Regions from separate parts of the Candidatus Aciduliprofundum sp. MAR08-339 genome, predicted to be linked through region 2. Evidence: riboswitches for the same ligand, from Rfam matches in the RefSeq annotation. Region 2 holds a riboswitch; the other holds the start of a gene.
The links. A riboswitch is a leader RNA that binds a small molecule or an ion and turns the genes downstream of it on or off. The one in region 2 is predicted to bind fluoride.

Region 1: another riboswitch for fluoride. It lies ahead of ACIM339_RS01240 (respiratory chain complex I subunit 1 family protein); the one in region 2 lies ahead of ACIM339_RS01970 (hypothetical protein).

What each region holds. Positions count from the first base shown of each region.
Region 1 covers NC_019942.1:213,892-222,981, forward strand. The annotation lists gene ACIM339_RS01215 (proton-conducting transporter membrane subunit) at 1-403, opposite strand, end outside; gene ACIM339_RS01220 (NADH-quinone oxidoreductase subunit B family protein) at 400-972, opposite strand; gene ACIM339_RS01225 (Ni,Fe-hydrogenase III large subunit) at 972-2,222, opposite strand; gene ACIM339_RS01230 (proton-conducting transporter membrane subunit) at 2,219-3,565, opposite strand; gene ACIM339_RS01235 (hydrogenase 4 membrane component (E)) at 3,572-4,198, opposite strand; gene ACIM339_RS01240 (respiratory chain complex I subunit 1 family protein) at 4,195-5,154, opposite strand; fluoride riboswitch at 5,171-5,231, opposite strand; gene ACIM339_RS01245 (aldehyde ferredoxin oxidoreductase family protein) at 5,310-7,118, shown strand; gene ACIM339_RS01250 (DUF3783 domain-containing protein) at 7,123-7,464, shown strand; gene ACIM339_RS01255 (MBL fold metallo-hydrolase) at 7,457-8,239, opposite strand; gene ACIM339_RS01260 (amidohydrolase family protein) at 8,318-9,090, shown strand, end outside.
Region 2 covers NC_019942.1:349,646-358,735, reverse strand. The annotation lists gene ACIM339_RS02005 (ABC transporter permease) at 1-272, opposite strand, end outside; gene ACIM339_RS02000 (ABC transporter permease) at 269-1,852, opposite strand; gene ACIM339_RS01995 (PINc/VapC family ATPase) at 1,929-3,722, shown strand; gene ACIM339_RS01990 (hypothetical protein) at 3,704-4,816, opposite strand; gene cyaB (class IV adenylate cyclase) at 4,827-5,333, opposite strand; gene ACIM339_RS01980 (hypothetical protein) at 5,305-5,502, opposite strand; gene ppa (inorganic diphosphatase) at 5,527-6,039, opposite strand; fluoride riboswitch at 6,110-6,171, shown strand; gene ACIM339_RS01970 (hypothetical protein) at 6,181-6,531, shown strand; gene ACIM339_RS01965 (hypothetical protein) at 6,479-6,877, shown strand; gene ACIM339_RS01960 (MFS transporter) at 6,915-8,147, shown strand; gene ACIM339_RS01955 (cation diffusion facilitator family transporter) at 8,195-9,090, shown strand, end outside.

The DNA of each region.
Region 1 (9,090 bases), 140 kb from region 2:
TCAATTCCCCGAATGCAATGAACATATAAGCGGCCCTACGAGAGTTTTTGTGAGAGTAGAGTGAGAGAAACGATGCAACTGTCATACCCTCCCACCCAACAAGGAAAGTTATGGCATCTCTAGCAAGTAAGATTAGAAGCATCATACCCGTTGTGAATGCGAATGAGGATGCCAGCAATCCATCTTCAATCTCGTATTTTAAGGAGAAGAGAGATATGGTAAGCCAAGCAAGGGACGACAGCAAGATGAAATAAAACTGGATTGCTCCAACATCCATATCCCAGTAGAGCAGGAAAAGGGTGAAGGCTGATACAGATGCAACTATTCCATAGGATAACCTCCTAAATCTGATGCCAATAACTCCTGCTATAAGATAAAGGAGCACGAGAATTAAGGGATTCATTCTTTCCACCTCCCTGCAATACCAAGAAGCACCTTTAAAATTTCAATGGGCTGAGGAGGACAGCCAGATAACCTTGCACCCACAGGCACTATATCCTCAACCTTTTTACCAAGGGCCCCATTTGCGCATGCTCCAACAGATACCACCATTTTCGGTTCTGGCATGAGTTCGTAGGCCTCCCTAAGCACCGGGACCATTTCTTCCGTGGGTGTTCCAAGAACGAGCATTACGTCAGCATGCTTTGGTGTAGGCGTGAAGAAAAATCCAAGACGGTGAATATCGTAATGGGGCGAGGTGAGGAGAGATACCTCCCGATTGCAGGCGGAACACGAGCCAACATCCATCACAAATAAATGAAGGGATCTTCCCAGATTGATTTCGGAAAAAATTTCAATTTTCTCGTCATTTTCCGCCATATCACACAGGCCACATTCCAAACAGGAGAGCTCATTCATACCAAAGGGACACTTACCTGTATCCACAGGCCTGATGGATCTGGGAGCATCGAACTCACCGTAGGGGAACTCTGTGGTCAAAACACCCTTTTTCAGACCTCTCAGCATCCACATCAGAGCCACCTCCCATGGGAACCGGCATCCGCAAAGTAGGCACCGAAACTGTCAAGGGCAAATGGAAAATCTGTGAAAACATTGCCCACAATACCCACGGAAAATGCATGGTAGAGGGGGAGAGATGCAGGTCTTAGCATGAATTCTCTAACTATCCCGTCCTCCACACTCACGGCCATAAAAGCATCACCTGGAGGTGCCTCCACAACACCGTACTTGAATCCATCTCTCGGTTCAATCCTGCATTTACCCCACTCGGCACTCTCCAGATACGACAGGGATTCTTCTACCTCCTGTACACGAACCATGAGCCGGGCAAGCGCGTCTCCATCACCCTCCAATTTCGGATGGTGCCATCCATAGATTTCTCTGAAAATTCCTATTTTTCTTGCATCCCTTGCAATTCCAGCTGCACGGGCAGGGATACCTCCAAGATCATTTTTAAGAGCATCATCACGATTCAAAGTGCATGTTGTGTGAAGCCTGTCCACAAATATGCGAGAATCAAGCAGTTCCTCACTCAAATCTGTGAATTCCTGATGGATATTCCCAATTCTCCTGTGAAAATTCGGATACTCTCCAGGGCCATGCCTGAGAAATCCCATCCCGTACCTGTGGCCCAGCACTCTCTGGTTTATGCGAAGAAGCTCCTCCGTCATTGCGGCCAGATGTGCACTTGCAACCTTCTGAGAAGCATCTCCAGCAAGTTTGTGCATGACCCATATGTGGTTGTGCACCCTCTCCAGCTCCATGGCCATGGTCATATAATTCACACATCCCTCATCAGGCTCGGAGGATAATACCGAAAAGAGAGATGCATAGGATACCGAGAACTGCCCCACAAATCTCTCAACATAAACGAGTGCCTCTGAAACTTTTTTGTTTATTACCAATGCACCCAAATTTCTCCTTTTGAAGACCAAATAGGGAGCAAGGGCATTTATTCTCTCACCACAAGTGCTAATTTTAAACGCCCCTGCCTCTCCGAGGCCTCCTGCGGCAGGCCCATAAATCAGGGTCTTGGAACATGGAAGGGAATCGGAAACTGAATAATTACCCGTGTACGCCCTGGTTATGGGCCTCCTTACATACAATTCCTCAGGAATGGAATTCCATACCGTAAAACGAATCTCGCCTGTATCGTAACTCAACCAAACGTAGAGGTTCTGTTCATTTCCCTCAAATATGGAGATAAGTGCCCACTTCCCATTCACATCAATGGGATTCACCATTTCAAAATCCCCACTCACATTGACCACCCCTCAATCCAGAAGTAGAGTATGAAAGAGATGGCAATTATGGCCAGGGCCCCTGCAAAGGGCACCACAGAATGTGCCAGATCCACCTCAATGCCATCATTTTCCCTGGTGAAGAGAATACGGAGAGCATGGTAATTGAGGGAGAGGAAAGATAAAATTATACCACCGAGAAGGACGACAAATGCGTATATGTGGGATGATAATCCCATAACTATACCAAACTCCCCAAAAAACATGGGAAATGGCGGAGCGCCCGTGACAGTCATGGCACCAACAACCGTTGAAAAGGCAATCAGTGGGGAGGCCCCGAGATTTTTTATACCCCCAATCTCCTGATAACCCATCCTCTTAAGCACTCCTGCAATGAAGAATAGAACGGACTTCCCAAGGGCATGGGCAACGAAGAGGATGAGCACATAATACATAACACCGGGAGAGAAATAGCTCAAGGCTATGCCAACTGTCGCAATGCCCATAACATCCATACTGGAGTATGCGAGCAGTCTTTTGAGACGCACTTGGGATAGCATTAGAAATGCGGCAATCCAGAGTGTGAGAATACCTATTGCAAGGGTGAGGTAAAACAGGAAAATGGAGTGCAGAACATTGAAAATCCTATAATAGACAATCAATGCTGATGGTAAGAGTGAGCCTGAGAGCATGGCACTCACAGGTGATGGGGCTGTGCCATGGGCGTCCGGAAGCCAGGTGTGGACCGGAAATAGTCCTGCCTTGGCCCCAAAACCCAACAGTGCCAGAACTCCAATGAGTTTAACCGCAGTGTTTACATGGGCATCAACCCAGATGAACCCTCCCGTGGCCCAGCCAAACAGGACAACGGATAGAAGAGCCATCCCAAGACCTGCAGATGCTATCAGAATGTATCTCCAGGCACTCTCCACATGGCTCTTGCCCCTTTCCACAAGTATCAGTGCAGCGCTCACAATTGTGGAGGCTTCAAGCCAGAACCACGCGTAGCCTATATTTGGCGAGGAAACTGCCAGAACCATTGTAAGGGCAAACAGGGCAAGCAGTGCCCAGTAATAATGCTCAGGAAGGTAAAACCTCCTTATATCCTTCAGACAAACCAATGAATGGAGCACAGCGAGAAGATATGTGAGGGAGATCACAAGTATCATACCAAGAGATAATGTATCCAAATAAAAGCAGGAGCATTGAATTGCACCATTTGAAAAAATAATCAGGGAGAACGCAAACACCAAACCTGCACCCACAACATTGGCAATCATTCCCACAATTTTCTTTGGTATTAGGGATAGAAGAACGGTTAAAGAGAGGGGGATGATTATTCCATAAACAAAATACCCTATCATTTTAACTCACCCCGAAAGTTCGTCAATTTCAAGTGGTCCATATTCCTTCTCAGCCCCAAGTATCACTGCCAGAAGCACCGCGCCTATTATATCCAGAAGCACTCCAACCTCAAGCAGAAAACTCATGGGTGCGAGAATCAAACCCATATAGAGAAGCGCGTTTTCCTCCACAATATAACCGGAGATCTGGGCTATGGCATTTTTACGCATAACAATTATGAGAAGTCCGAGAAGAAGGAGAACAAATGGTATGGCGGCATTCCATGTTCCCAGAGTTGTGTAGATGGCCCTATAAAACAGAAGTCCCGTCAGAGCAAGAATTATCCCAACCACAAGAGTGTGTTTTGCCTTTGTTTCAAGTTCCCTATGCTTCCACACAGGATCCCTTTTCAAATCCTTTATGAGTATCTCCGGTACAACATAACCTCGAAAGATGAATGTCAGGGCAGAGAGAGCAATAATTGCGTAATCTCCAAGATAAACACCAAACGCGAGAATCAGAAATCCGAGAAGTATAGATTGCGCCTGAAGATGCCTAATCAAACTGTGTATGAAATTTTCTGATATTATAACAAAGCCGTAGAGGAGTATAAGCACACCGATAAAATCAATAATTGAGGTGAAGAGAATCATTTGGGCACACCTCCCACAAGGAACAATGATATGACTGCAAGAAGTGCCATCAGATAGGAGAAGGTGAGATAATCAATGATCTTAAAAAGCCGGATTTTAGCCACGCTCATCTCCACAACAACCATCGCGAATATGACAATGAGCATCTTCACGAAAAGGAGAGCCGTTCCCCATATGACGTTCCATGGGGTGAGGGAAAGAGGAATCAGCCATGGTATTGCAAAAACGTTGATGAACACAGAAAAGAGAATGAACTGTTTCATATATGCACCCCATGACTTAAGGGCATAGAGGGGGCCTGTGTATTCAAGCCCCATTCCCTGTCCAATCATCCCGAGTTCACCCATTCCATGACTCTCAATTGGCAGTTTTCCGGTGTCAAAAAGAAGGAGGAGAAAGAATGCAGCTATGAGCAGTATGTGTGTCGTGGAGAGCATCCAAGAGGGGCTGTTTCTCAAAACCTCGTTTGTGACAAATGGATTGTTTGTACCTGTTATGAGAGCAACACCAAAAAACACTGTTATTAGCACGGGCTCTGCAAAGGCACCAAAATTCACGCCTCTCGTAGACCCTATGCCCGTATAATACGACCCGGTTTTTTCAGCACCTATTATCGAGAAAAATGAGGCAAATCCAAATATGAAGGCACCTCCCAAAAAGTCCACGGTTGGAGCAAACCAGGAGGGTGTGCCGAATACTATGGGTACCACCCAGGGAAGGATGAGGTACGCGGTGAAAGCTAAAATAGGAGCAACTGTAAATAGTGAACCTGCATCCTCGGGTATGAGGGTCTCCTTTCTGAAGAACTTTGCCAGATCATAGTATGGCTGAAATATGCTCATACCCCTTCTAGATTCAAATCTTGCCTCCACTCTTTTCATTATACCGACCATTAGAGGAGAGAGCAGAAGAACCACAAACATCTGAACTGCTCCGATTATTATCTGGGGGATCATTGGCGTTCACCTCTTCTCACGAAAAGGCGTCATCAGCCATGCTGGCACTTGGGGTGGACGCCATCACCCGAGCACAGGTGCATCTGCTTCCCATATTTATAGGTTTGCATTGACCTGCAAAAATATTTAATATCTGGCAATCATCTCAAAACCCGATGATTACCGGAAAAATTCTTCGGATCAATCTTGACACTCAAAGTGTGGGAGAGGAAGTATTACCAGAGGAGGTGCTGAAAAAATACCCTGGAGGAAAGGCCCTGGGATACTACATCTTCGCAAGAGAGGTCCCTCCGAACATAGAGCCTTTTTACAGAGAGAACAAGATTCTATTCGTCCCGGGACTTCTCAGCGGTCTGGCCCCAGGAGCAAGCAAGGTGGCTGTAATATCAAAATCTCCTGAAACGAATCTGATACACGACAGCTATGCAGGAGATAGATTCGGTCCATTTCTGCACCGGTGGGGCTACGCTGCCATGATAATAGAGGGAAGAGCAAAAAGCCCGGTTTACATCACTGTGGGCGATAACGTGGACATACTCCCTGCAGATTTTCTTTGGGGTAAGGGAGTATACGAAGTATCCGATGAAATATGGAAAAGACATGGGGATGGGGCCATTGCAGCCATAGGTCCCGCAGGAGAGAATCTGGTTCGATTTGCAAACATAATGTTTGACACAGAGCGCTCAGCTGGAAGGGGGGGTCTCGGAGCCGTCATGGGTTCAAAAAATCTCAAGGCGATTTTCATCAAACCCATGGGCGTTGAGAATATGAAAATTGAAATTTCAAAAAGGGATGAATGGGACAAAACTCGCTCAGAACTCTATCAAAAACTTGATGAAAGTGCCTCTCCCTCACTGAAGATATATGGAACAACAAACTCACTTGTGCTCTCCGGAAAGAGGGGAATGAGCCCTGCCTACAACTTCTCAAAGCCCTACATTCCCGAGGAACTGGCAAGAAAACTCGGAGGCGATGAGGCGAAAAAATACGAGATAGAGCCGGAGAGATTTGTGCACGGCAAATCCTGCCCCGTAAAATGTGCAAGATACATAGAGTTGGAGTATAACGGGAAAAAATTCAGAGTGAAACCGGAGTACGAGAGCATCGGTATGCTTGGCGCAGCCACAGGGGTTTTTAATTTCCCAGATGTGGCATATCTCATTCACCTTGCCAATGATCTGGGTCTGGATGCAATTGCCGCTGGCAACACCATAGGATGGTTGTTTGAACTGGTTGAACGTGGCCTCGTGGGAAGCGATGAAATAGGCGTACCTGTCAAAGGATTCGGCGATGCCCAGGCGGAAGAGAATCTGCTTCGGATGATAGCCTATCGCAGAGGATTCGGAGCCATCCTCGCGGAGGGAGTGAAAAGAGCCGGAGAGATACTGAACAGGGGGCAGAGACACGCTGTTCATGTAAAGGGCTTGGAATCTCCAGCGTGGGATCCCCGCGGGTTGCGCACCTATGGGCTCAGCTATGCAACCGCAGATGTTGGTGCATCCCATCTTAGGGGCTGGCCATATCCACGCAGTTTGCCCAATGACGGCCCTGCCAAGGAACTCGTTGCAAACCTGATTCAATCAAGGGATAAGGACGCACTCTTCGATACCCTGGGCCTATGCAAGTTTGTACCGTGGGAAAAGGAGGACATAGAGAGCATACTCTCAACCCTTCAATTTTCGGGCGATTTGAAAAACGTTGGATGGAGAACAGAGTGCATATCCAGAGTTTACGCCATTGCATCAGGCTTGATTCCCGAAAAAGATGACACAATTCCACCGAGGTGGTGGGAAAAAGAAGAAGATGGACCTGCAAGGGGAAATGCGGCTTTCATGAATCATGAGGATTTCATAGAGGCACGCAGGGAATTCTACCGTCTCAGAGGCTGGGATGAGAATGGAGTACCAAAAAAGGAGACACTTAAGATCCTTGGAATTGAGGAGTTTTCATCATTTTTAAGGTGATAAAATGCTCCTGCTCATAGGTTTTGAAAGTGAAGAGATAGAAAAGATCAAGGGAATTTTCGAGGACGTGATCACCGTCTCAAGGGATATGGAAGACGTAAAACTCAGGGAAATAATAGAACAAAGGAAGGAGGGAAGTGGAGAGATCCTGGGGCAGCAGAGAATAGTCATAATGCACGATATACCAAAGGAAAAAATCGGTTCAACAATAAAGGGCATAAGGTCCATAATCGGGGAACACATAATATTTGCCACCTCCACGCCCACCTCCCTCCAATGGAAAATAGCGGACCTTGTGGAAGAACTCCTGGAGGAGGACAGATACTTCAGGTCCCGCTCTAAATGATCTCAATATCCCTTCCTATTTCAACAACCATCCCATCATCTGCTGCTATGGTCCTTACACCAGTTTCCTTCCATATCCAGTCAGCCTGAAAATCAGGGTTTTCCTCAATCATCTTTAGTCCAAAATGGGTCAAAATTGCGATTTCCGGCTTGATTGCCGCAACCAGTTTGGCGGCTTCCTTTGTGCTCAGATGATATGGTATCTTTGCCCCCAGGGGCCTGGTAACAGGAAGTATCAAAACCCTTGCATTCCTATGGGTTCTGGCAAGAGAATCGCTGTAATCGGTATCCGCCAAATAGGAAACTATCCCATGGGAAGTTTCTATCTTGAAGCCTATTGTGGTTGGATCATTATGATACGACTTTGTGGCCCGAATCTTTATACCCCTGTACCTCACTACATTGCCCGGAGAGAGAGAAGCGACCTTTTCCACGAGGCCCATATGGTACTTGGAAATGGCGGGATCGTAGATATCATATCCCTCAATCACGCTCTTTGACCCCACAAGAAGTCCCTTTTTCTTGGTACCCCCATTGGTTATTGCCTCAATAAGCACCTCCGCATCTGTGTAATGATCCGTGTGGGCATGGGATACGGCAATGATATCCGTTTTCGTAGGATTGACCTTGAACCTGTGCATTTGAACAAGTGCACCGGGTCCGGGGTCAATGTGGATTTTTATACCATCATCTAAGTAAACCCCTCCAGTGGCTCGAATCTGGTATATGGTGGTGAACCGCCCGCCGCCAGTTCCTAGAAAAGTTATTCTGGTCACTATGCAGGCTAATACTCTAATAGGATTTAATTTTTGGTGTGGACAAAAACATATTTAGTATGCAAATGATTACAGAGTATGAGCATTCTCATACGCGATGCGTGGATTATCACTCAGAATGCGCGCAGGGAGATAATTAAAGGGGACGTTTATATTGAAGATAACAGGATCTCCGATGTTGGAAGGATCAACCTGGAAGCAGACATTATAATCGATGGAAAAAATAAGATAGTTATGCCCGGGCTGATAAACACGCACACCCACATACCAATGACCGATCTCAGAGGGCTTGCTGACGATGTTGATCTGGAGGAATTCCTAAAGAGGATGTGGGCCCTGGAATCCAAGAGAACAAGAGAGGATCTTCGTCATGGTGCTGCACTTGGCATAGATGAGATGCTCCGCACGGGAACAACCACCTTTGTTGATATGTACTCCGATGAGGATGTGGTGGCGGAGGTTGCCAGAGAGAAGGGAATACGTGCATTTCTGGGCTGGGCAGTTGTGGATGAGGATATTACCACCCAGATGGGTTCTCCACTAAAAAACGCTGAAAATTTTGTACAGGAGTATGCCAAGGACGATTTGATAACTCCCATGGTTGCTCCCCATGGTGTGTACACATGCTCTGAAGAGACCCTACTTAAAGCAAAGGAAATTGCCGATAGATACGATACGCTCATAACAATGCATGTTGCTGAAACAAGAAAGGAGGTCTATGAGCACCGCAAAAAAACTGGATTCAGGCCAGTGGAATATCTCGATAAAATTGGATTTCTCTCCCCCCGTCTGATAGCAGTGCATCTTGTGTGGCTAACCCTCAACGAAATAAGAATGCTTGCAAGAAATGG
Region 2 (9,090 bases):
GTTTTGTGCTGAATCATATCGTAATGTATGAAAATTCCATTGTTACTCACTGCAAATATGTCGTATCCGTATACCGCGAAGTTGTCTATGGGCACCGAGAAGTTGAATTGACCAACTATCTGTGGTACAAATATGTCCTGGGGTGGTGCGTGGAATCCCGTTGGATTGCGAAGCGGTAAGGCGGGTACCACAAGTGCAATTATTATGTAAACTGTGAGTATTCCAAGGGCGATCTTACCCGTTCTGCTCATTTTTAATTCTTTCCTCCTCATCTTCTCACCCTCGGATCGAGATAGTAGATGACGATGTCTGAGAATATTGATGCTGCAATCATAACTAGGGAAAAGTAAATAACTGAAATTTGAAGTTGAAATGGATTTCCGTTGACAGTGCCCTTGAACAGAAGATACCCCATTCCCTTGATCTTGAATATGACCTCAAGAAACACCTGTGCGGTGAGAACCCACCCGAAATTCAGCACTGAGTCGGTAATTGTTGGAATCTCTGTGCTTCTTCTAACAAATTTTCTTATCTTCTTTGGATTGAATCCCACTGCCCTGAATGTGTTCACATAGGGCTCCCTGTACTCCTTTACTGCAAGTGCTCTTGCTATCAGATAGGGCCTCGCGAGTGTGAGCAGGGTGAGGATGGAGGATGCGAAGAGAATCTGGAAGAACTCCTCAATCCCTCCCCTGGGCGCAACCAGGGTGGTGTAGATCAGAGGGTAATTCTCAAAAAGGTGAAGGAACTGGTAGGTTGCATAAAAGGTTGGTATGGAGTAAAGGGCCAGAAACAGAGCAGCGTAGAGATCCAAACTTCTCGAACCCTTTTTCCTCACTGCCAAATATATTGAAATCAGGTAGGAGAAGAGGGCCGTGAGAATGAATATGCTAAGTGATATCACAAGGGCCTTTTGGAGGGATAGACCCTTCAGTCCCCATTCAACACCCTTGGTTATCCCTCCAGTTAGTAGAAGGTGCCACCAGTTTAGGTACTGATCGTACCACGGGCGATCGAGATGGTAGTATTGTATGATTTGGAATCTCATAACTATGGTTGATATACCTCCAACCCTAACCGATAGGGGCGGACCAGCTACCCAGAGGATGTAAAAAAGTATGGTGAGAACTATGAAAAGAGATACCATATTTCTAAGCGTGCTTCTTATCAGGAGCTTTATGCCCTTGCTCCTTCCACCCCTGAACTTGTATGCAGCCAGGATGAAAATCACAACGCCAATAACTACCAGGGAATTTGCAAATATTCCCATCCAGAAATATTTCATTTCTCTGAATTCAATAATTACACTATCCTTGAATTTCCCGGAAATAATGTTGTTCCTTATATGGGCATCAATAAGATTGCTTTTCAGAACAGTATCGTTTTTGGGCAGGCTCATTTTGAAGTATCCCTGGCAGTAGGGCAGTTTCAAAACAAATTTATGGTCGCTTGTTCCGTTAAGGTAGAAGTGGAAGGTTATGCTCGTGATCACCTTGGATGTTCCGTTTACGGGCATTGGTTTTGAGTAGTTCACCACTATTTTATGAACATTGGCCAGGGGGTGTCTGCCGTCCAGAGTCAGGTTTCCTACGAGGTAATAGTAATCTCCGGCAGGTGTGAGGTTTAGTTTCAGAAGATTATCCTTCAAGAGGTTGCTCAGTTCAATACCACTCAAGTTTCCCGAGGAATCCAGATCATATTTTTTCTTCGTGTTCTCATCTAAGTACTCCACGATCTCTATTGTTCCGTTGTACCTATCTTTTATCTTTGCATCTACAGAAACGTTATGGGCCTGGGCCAGGGGCGTCGAGAGAAGCAGGAGCAAAGCTAGGATAACAACGGATCTTTGCATTCTCCCCGTGATGTTCCCGCAGATATAAATTATTTTCTTAGAAATGGTTTAAATAATAGCACAACTTTTCAAATATATGAAGCTGGTTCCAGACACGAGCGTTATAGTTGATGGGAGATTCCTTGAGTTCCTGCAGAGTGAGGAAGTGGAGGAAATAATCATTCCCGAAGCCATAATTTCAGAGGTTGAACACCAAGCCAATCGGGGTATGAGCATCGGCTTTTCTGCTCTGAGCGATTTGAAGAAAATCCGTGAGGTCTGCGAGCAGAGGGGTATAAATCTTGTATTCTGTGGCTCCCGGCCTGAGGAGTGGCAGATCCGCCGTGCAAGAGAAGGTGAAATAGACAACATCATAAGGGAATGCGCCTCGCAAAGTGGTGCGACTCTTGTTACTGGAGATTCCGTGCAGAGGCACATTGCGGAGATCAAGGGCATACCCGTTATTTATTTGGAACAGAAGAAGATTGTAAAAATGAGGATTGAGGATTTCTTCACCTCGGAGACGATGAGCGTGCACATAAAGGCAGATGTGGGTGCCTTTGCCAAGCGTGGGAAACCTGGGGAATTCAAACTGGTGAGGATAAGGGAGAGCATAAGCCCGGAGGAGGTTGAGGAGATCGCCTACGACATTGTTGAGAGGGCCAGGAGAGATGAGAGGTCCTTCATTGAGATGGATATGAAGGGGGCTACCGTGGTGCAGTTGAGGGAATATCGCATAGCCATAACCCGTGCTCCATTCTCGGATGCCATGGAGATAACGGCAGTTCGTCCGATTGTGAAATTGGCACTTGAGGATTACAATATAAGCGAGAAGCTGAGGAGGAGAATTGAGGAGCGGGCAGAGGGCATACTGGTTTCCGGCTCTCCCGGCGCTGGAAAGAGCACATTCGTTCAGGCCATTGCGGAATATTACGCCTCCCTCAACAAGATAGTCAAGACCATGGAGAAGCCACGAGATTTGATTCTGAAAGATGAAATAACGCAGTACACGGCCCTGGAGGGAAGTATGGAGAAAACTGGAGATATACTTCTCCTCGTTCGCCCGGATTATACCATATTTGACGAGATGCGCACAACATCAGATTTCAAGGTGTTCACGGATCTTCGCCTGGCAGGAGTGGGAATGGTGGGGGTGGTGCATGCAACCCGTGCGATAGACGCCTTGCAGCGCTTCATAGGACGGGTTGAGCTTGGTGTCATTCCCCAGATAGTGGATACCATAATACACATAGAAAAGGGTTCAATTGCCCAGGTTCTCACCCTCCGCTACACCGTCAAGGTGCCCAGCGGCATGCACGAGGAGGACCTTGCCAGACCGGTCATAGAGGTGAGGGATATTGAGGAGGAAAAACTACTTTACGAGGTTTATTCCTTTGGTGAGCAGATAGTCGTCGTGCCCGTGAAGGAGGAGGAAAAGGGAATATACAAACTTGCAGCCAGGGGCATAGAGGAGGAGATGCGCAAACTCTTCCCAGGGCTTAGGGTGAAGGCAAGGGTGGTGAGCGATAATCGGGCTAAGATATATGTGCCCTCCCCAGCCATATCCTCCGTCATAGGAAAGAGGGGCAAGAGAATCGCGGATATTGAGGAACTTCTCGGCATATCCCTTGATGTGGAGCCCCTTGGAAGTGAGAGAGCAAGTGTGGAGAGGATTGAGGTTGAGGTGGAGATGAAGAAAAAGACAATCCGGCTGCATGTGGGAGAGCACCTGGCTCACTCCAAGGTCTCTGTATTCGCGGACACTCATAGGCTCTTTGATGTCACCGTGTCCCGTGAGGGTTACATAAATCTGCGAAAGAGCACGGCCAACGGAAAGAAGGTGATGGAGGCCCTGAGGAAGGGAGAAATTATCTATGTGGTCCCTCTATGATCCCTCCTGGCCTTGAACCCGGATGCTATGAGCAATAGGGATAGGAAAAGAGGTATGCCTGTGGCGATATAAATTTCAAAGGTGTTCAAATTCCCTCTTTCAGGGCCTATTTCCCTCAAATTCAGGATTTCCTCCCTGGACACACTCTTGGATGGATACTCTCTCATTCCGAACGTGTATTTTGAGAGGGTTATTTTTTTATATGAACCGTTATCCATTATGCCCTTATCTTGGAGCATTGTTGCAAAGAGTATTGCACCGTAGAATGTATCATTAGGGTGATAGATAATGCCTGCGCTCATCATTCCAATCTCCATGGGAAGGAGTTCTATTATTCCGGACCTTCTTATGATATTATCCCTTGTCTCCATCTGAACCTTCATCTGGACGCTCCCGGATATTTTTTTACTTATGGTCCTATTCAAGTTTGAGGTTATATTGTTAATTTTCGAATACCCAACACCGCCTGCAACTATATTTCCATAGAAATTTGCGTTGGTATAATAACTCACGTTCTCATCCTGCCCAACGGGTATGTATGGAACGGGCTTTGAGTAGTTTATCCCCAGATATATATCGTACTTCAAGGAATAGTCATTTCTCTCTACAACTCTACCTGCGATGGGCATGGTATAAATAATCTCGCCGCGGGCCCTCTCAGGTTGCTTTGTGTAAATGCGTATGCCAATTGCCTTTATCCCGTAAAAATTCTGAGTTTTGCCGTTGTGCGTTGTATTGTATCTGACAAGGAGAAAGTATCCCTCGTAATTTATCCATCTTTGAACGATTAAATTTTTCCATACCATATTTTGTGATAACCGAACCATGTTCAATTTTCCGTTCAGGTAGGTGTTTGAATAAAGTATCCCGGAGAATGAGCAGTTGTACATATCCCCCTGCATCTTTGGATGCTCCAGGTATAGGCCCATAACCCTTGTTCCCCTCGCCACTCCAGTGAAATTTTCATCTTTTAGATCCTTTTCAATGTTGAGGGACCAGAGGTATCCATGCCCAGGGGACGAAGCCCCAGCATCGGTAACTAAGGAGAGCATCAGGATCAGCAGCAGGAAAATTGCAAAAATTCTTTCTTTCATTCACACCACCTCATTTCTCTTTTTCAAGAAGCATTTCCAGATAGGATTTAGTGATGAACCTCTCTATTTCCAGTTGTTTAGCAAGGGAAAGAACTCTATCCCTGCACGGGTCATACTCTCCTATGCATTCAATCTCCACAAAATTTCCCAGATTCTCCACATCATCAACGCATATTGTAACCTCTCCCAGAGAATAATATTTTCTTCTCTTCCTCACGGAGGCAACAAATCTGAATCCAAGTTTTTCAAGCAGAGATCGGGCGTCCTGCACCCCTCCTATTCTCAGGTTGATCTCCTCTCGGCTCTTTGTATCCCTATCCACTTTTGGTCCCTTGTAGGTGAGCGTTCCATCACTTCTTATGCGAAGGGCCTCATCCGTCTGGGCGAAATCCCTGCATGGATGGTTGAAGTACAGGTCCTCCTCCACGACCTCTCTCAGAAACCTGGCCCCCAGGTAGTTCAATATTTTTTCAAATTCGCCAGAGTCATCAATCTTTGCCTTTATCTCCACTTCCATCTCTCTTCCTCTCCCGAAGCCAATCTTCATATTCATCCTCCTCTATCTCCACAACAAGAGAGCCAATATACCCACAATTTTCACATTTAAATTTCTCCCCCGTGACCATCCCGGCCACGTAGTGAATTCTCGTGCTTCCACACACGGGGCATATTTTTATCTTGACCACGGTGGGATAGGGGTGTTTGAATATTTATTTTTTCCCTCTTCTCTCAATGGCTCTCGTTATGGCCCTCTTTGCCTCGTCAACCCCTTCAAATCCTATTATGCGGACCCACTTGTTCTTCTCAAGTTCCTTGTAATGTTCAAAAAAGTGCTGAATCTGATCAAGTATGCTCGGGGATAGGTCCTCTATGCTCCTAACCTCGGCACTCCTTGGATCCACGTCTGGGTGAGGTACGGCCAGAATCTTTCTGTCTGGCCCGTGCTCGTCCTCTGTCACAAGCATTCCTATGGGTACGGCTTTGACGATCACTCCGTGGGGAAATGAATCGTAGGATATGATAAGGCAATCAATGGGGTCGTTGTCCTCCTCAAGGGTTTCGGGTATGAACCCGTAGTTGAAGGGGTAAAATGATGCTGTGTGGAGTACCCTATCCACCTTTATCACATTCATTTCAAAATCATACTCACACTTTATATTGCTCCCCTTGGGCACCTCTATGAAAACGTAAATATCTTCCGGCGGGTTCTCTCCAGGTTTCATGGGCTCTCAATGCTCTCATCGTATTTTATTTTCACGTTTTTGGGTTAATTATTTATACCATAATTTATTGGTGAAACTAGGTGATGGGGCCCACCACAATCGCCCGATCGGGCTGATGGCTCCTTTTAAAAGGTGGTCCCTATGGAGGTAGAGGTTCCAAAGGATGTGTTTGAGAGGATTCGTAATATGAGGGAGGATGATTTGAACAGGTTTATCTATGAGAGGGTGGTATCTCTCAAGAGGTATCTTGAAATGAACGACGAGGAAGCGCTTTTGAGGAGGAAAATGGAGATTGAGGATAGAATAAGGAAAATGAAGAATGAGATAGCAGAACTCACAGAGTTTTGTGAGAGGGCCCGAATGGATCAGGAGAGAATGTCCATCTGGATAGATGAACTTGATATGGAGAACAGAAGCCTTCTTGAGGAGATGAGAGGAAATGGAGATTACCTTCAGGGCGGGAAAATTAAAAAGGAAAAAGTTCAGGATTGATAAAAGGACCTCTGCGATAATAAGAGAGGTATCCTCCATTTACAACCTTCCAGAGGAGGAAGTGGTACTTAAGGCCCTTACAGAGCGGTGGGAAAAAGAATCCAAGAATGAGAGGGTTGAAACTCTGAGAAATGAAATTGATGCTCTACTTGCCGAGATGTTTGAACTTGAGGGGAAATGGGCATCAGTGAGGTACAGGTCCCATACATACGTGAAGGAGAACAGAGGTCTGGCGATTGTGCTTGCGGGAAAACTTGGAGAGAACAAGAGTTTGAGAAATTTACTGAAAAAGAAAAGAGCCCATGAGGATATACGGAAGGTGGTTGATTTTTATCTCTGGCTCTGAGGTAAAGATTAAATAATTGCCTTTGCATTGTCATGCATTGATACCCAAGGACAGGATGTTCCACAAGTTTGCCGCCTACGGGTTTTTGAAGAATCTGAGATTATTTGAACCCTTCATCCTCCTGTTTTTTCTTGGTGCGGGGCTTGATTTCACAGAAATAGGTGTTTTGATAGCAATAAAGCAGGTATCTGTGTATATTCTCGAAATCCCCACGGGGGTGTATGCAGATGCCATGGGTCGTCGCAGGTCAATGCTTATGAGTATGCTCTCCTACATGGTATCCTTTTCCATATTCTTCCTCTTCTCCAGTTTCTGGCTATTCGCCCTTGCAATGGTTCTCTACGCCCTCGGTGATGCTTACAGGACAGGCACACACAAGGCAATGATTTTGGAGTATCTGAAAATAAAGGGTATATCTGATAGAAAGGTTGAGTACTATGGTGCCACCCGTTCGTTCTCTCAGCTTGGGTCGGCTCTAAATGCTCTGCTGGCGGGATTAATTGTATTTTACACAGGAAATTACAGGGACATATTCATAATAACAATAATCCCCTACATTCTCAACTTTATAAATCTGGCCACGTATCCGAGGATTTTGGATGGCGAGATAATGAGGGAACTCGGCAGGGGAAGGGTTATGAGGCAGTTCAGGGGAACAATATCAGATTTCAAGAATATGTTGAAAGATAAGGTTGCTCTTAGGGCCATTTTAAATTCTTCACTGTTCTCCGGTTCCTATGAGGCTGTAAAGGATTATCTGCAGGCTGTTTTGAAGGTATTTGCCCTGTCCCTCCCCATTTTTATGTACCTCGGACAGGATAAGAGAACAGCAGTGGTGATCGGAGTGGTTTATTTCTTCATCTATCTTATGAATTCATACGCTTCCCGCAATGCCTACAGAATAGTAAAGCGCGTTGGAAATCTGGCAAGGGCCATAAATGTAACTCTGATACTTGGTGCGGTGACCATACTTCTTGCAGGAGCATTTTATCACTGGAACCTGCTTGTACTCTCCATACTCCTGTTTTTGCTTATATATGTGCTTCAAAACCTGCGCAGGCCCATGAACGTTGGATACATTGCAGAACGTATAAAGAGCAGGGTTATGGCTTCTGGCCTTAGTGTTGAATCACAGACAAAGACCATAATAGCTGCATCCCTGTCCGTGTTTATGGGGTTTTTTGCAGACCTATTTGGTGTGGGCTCAGCCCTTGCCCTGGTTGGATTCTTAGTTCTTCTCTTGGCCCCTCTGGTGTTCGTTGGGGACTGAGTTTTGAAAAGTTATAAGTACCCGTATCCTATGCTTAGAATCAGGTGATGTTATTGAACGAGCTTGTTGATGGTGAGAGGGTAGCACGGAATGTGACTGTAGTTACCTTTTTTCTCGCTCTGGGAAAGCTTGCCGTGGCCATGCTCACCAACTCCGTTGTTATACTTGCAGATTCTTTTCACAGCTTTTCAGACATAGTTCCCATAATGGCTGCGTGGTTTGGGCTCAAAATAGCCCAAAAGCCGGAGAGTGAGAAGTTTCCATTTGGCTATTACAAGGCGGAAAATCTTGCGGCTCTATTTGCAAGTTTGTTCATCTTCTTCCTGGGATTTGAGATATTATCTGAGAGTTTAAACCGACTACTCTCAGAAGTTTCAAATGTGACCAACGATTGGCTTGGAATTTCCATGATTGCGGTTGCCATAATCACATCCTATTTTCTTTACAGGTACCAGTTCAGGGCTGCAGAGAGAACGAGATCTCAGGCCCTTATGGCCAATGCCACCGAGACAAAAATGGATATTCTCTCTGCATTTCTCGTTCTATTTGGATTCGTGTCTTCAATCTTCCACATTCCCTACGTGGAAGGTGCTGTTGGAATAATCCTTTCCCTATTCGTGTTTTACGCAGGATACGAGAATTTTCGTGATTCTGCCCTGGCCCTGATGGATGCGGGGGTGAGTGAGAAGGACATTGAGAGAATAAAAAATGCTGTGCTCTCAGTTCCCAGGGTGAAGGGGGTGAAGGAGGTAAAGGCCAGGCGCTCTGGCCCGTTTTTGATGGTTGAACTGGTGATCCTCGTTCCGGAGGGGCTTGATGTGGATAGGGCCCACAAAATTGCAGATGATGTGGAAATAAGGGTAAGAGCCCTGGAGATTGTGGACCATGTGATGGTGCACATCGAGCCAGAGAAATCCGAGATGCTTATGGCGAGACCCGTTAA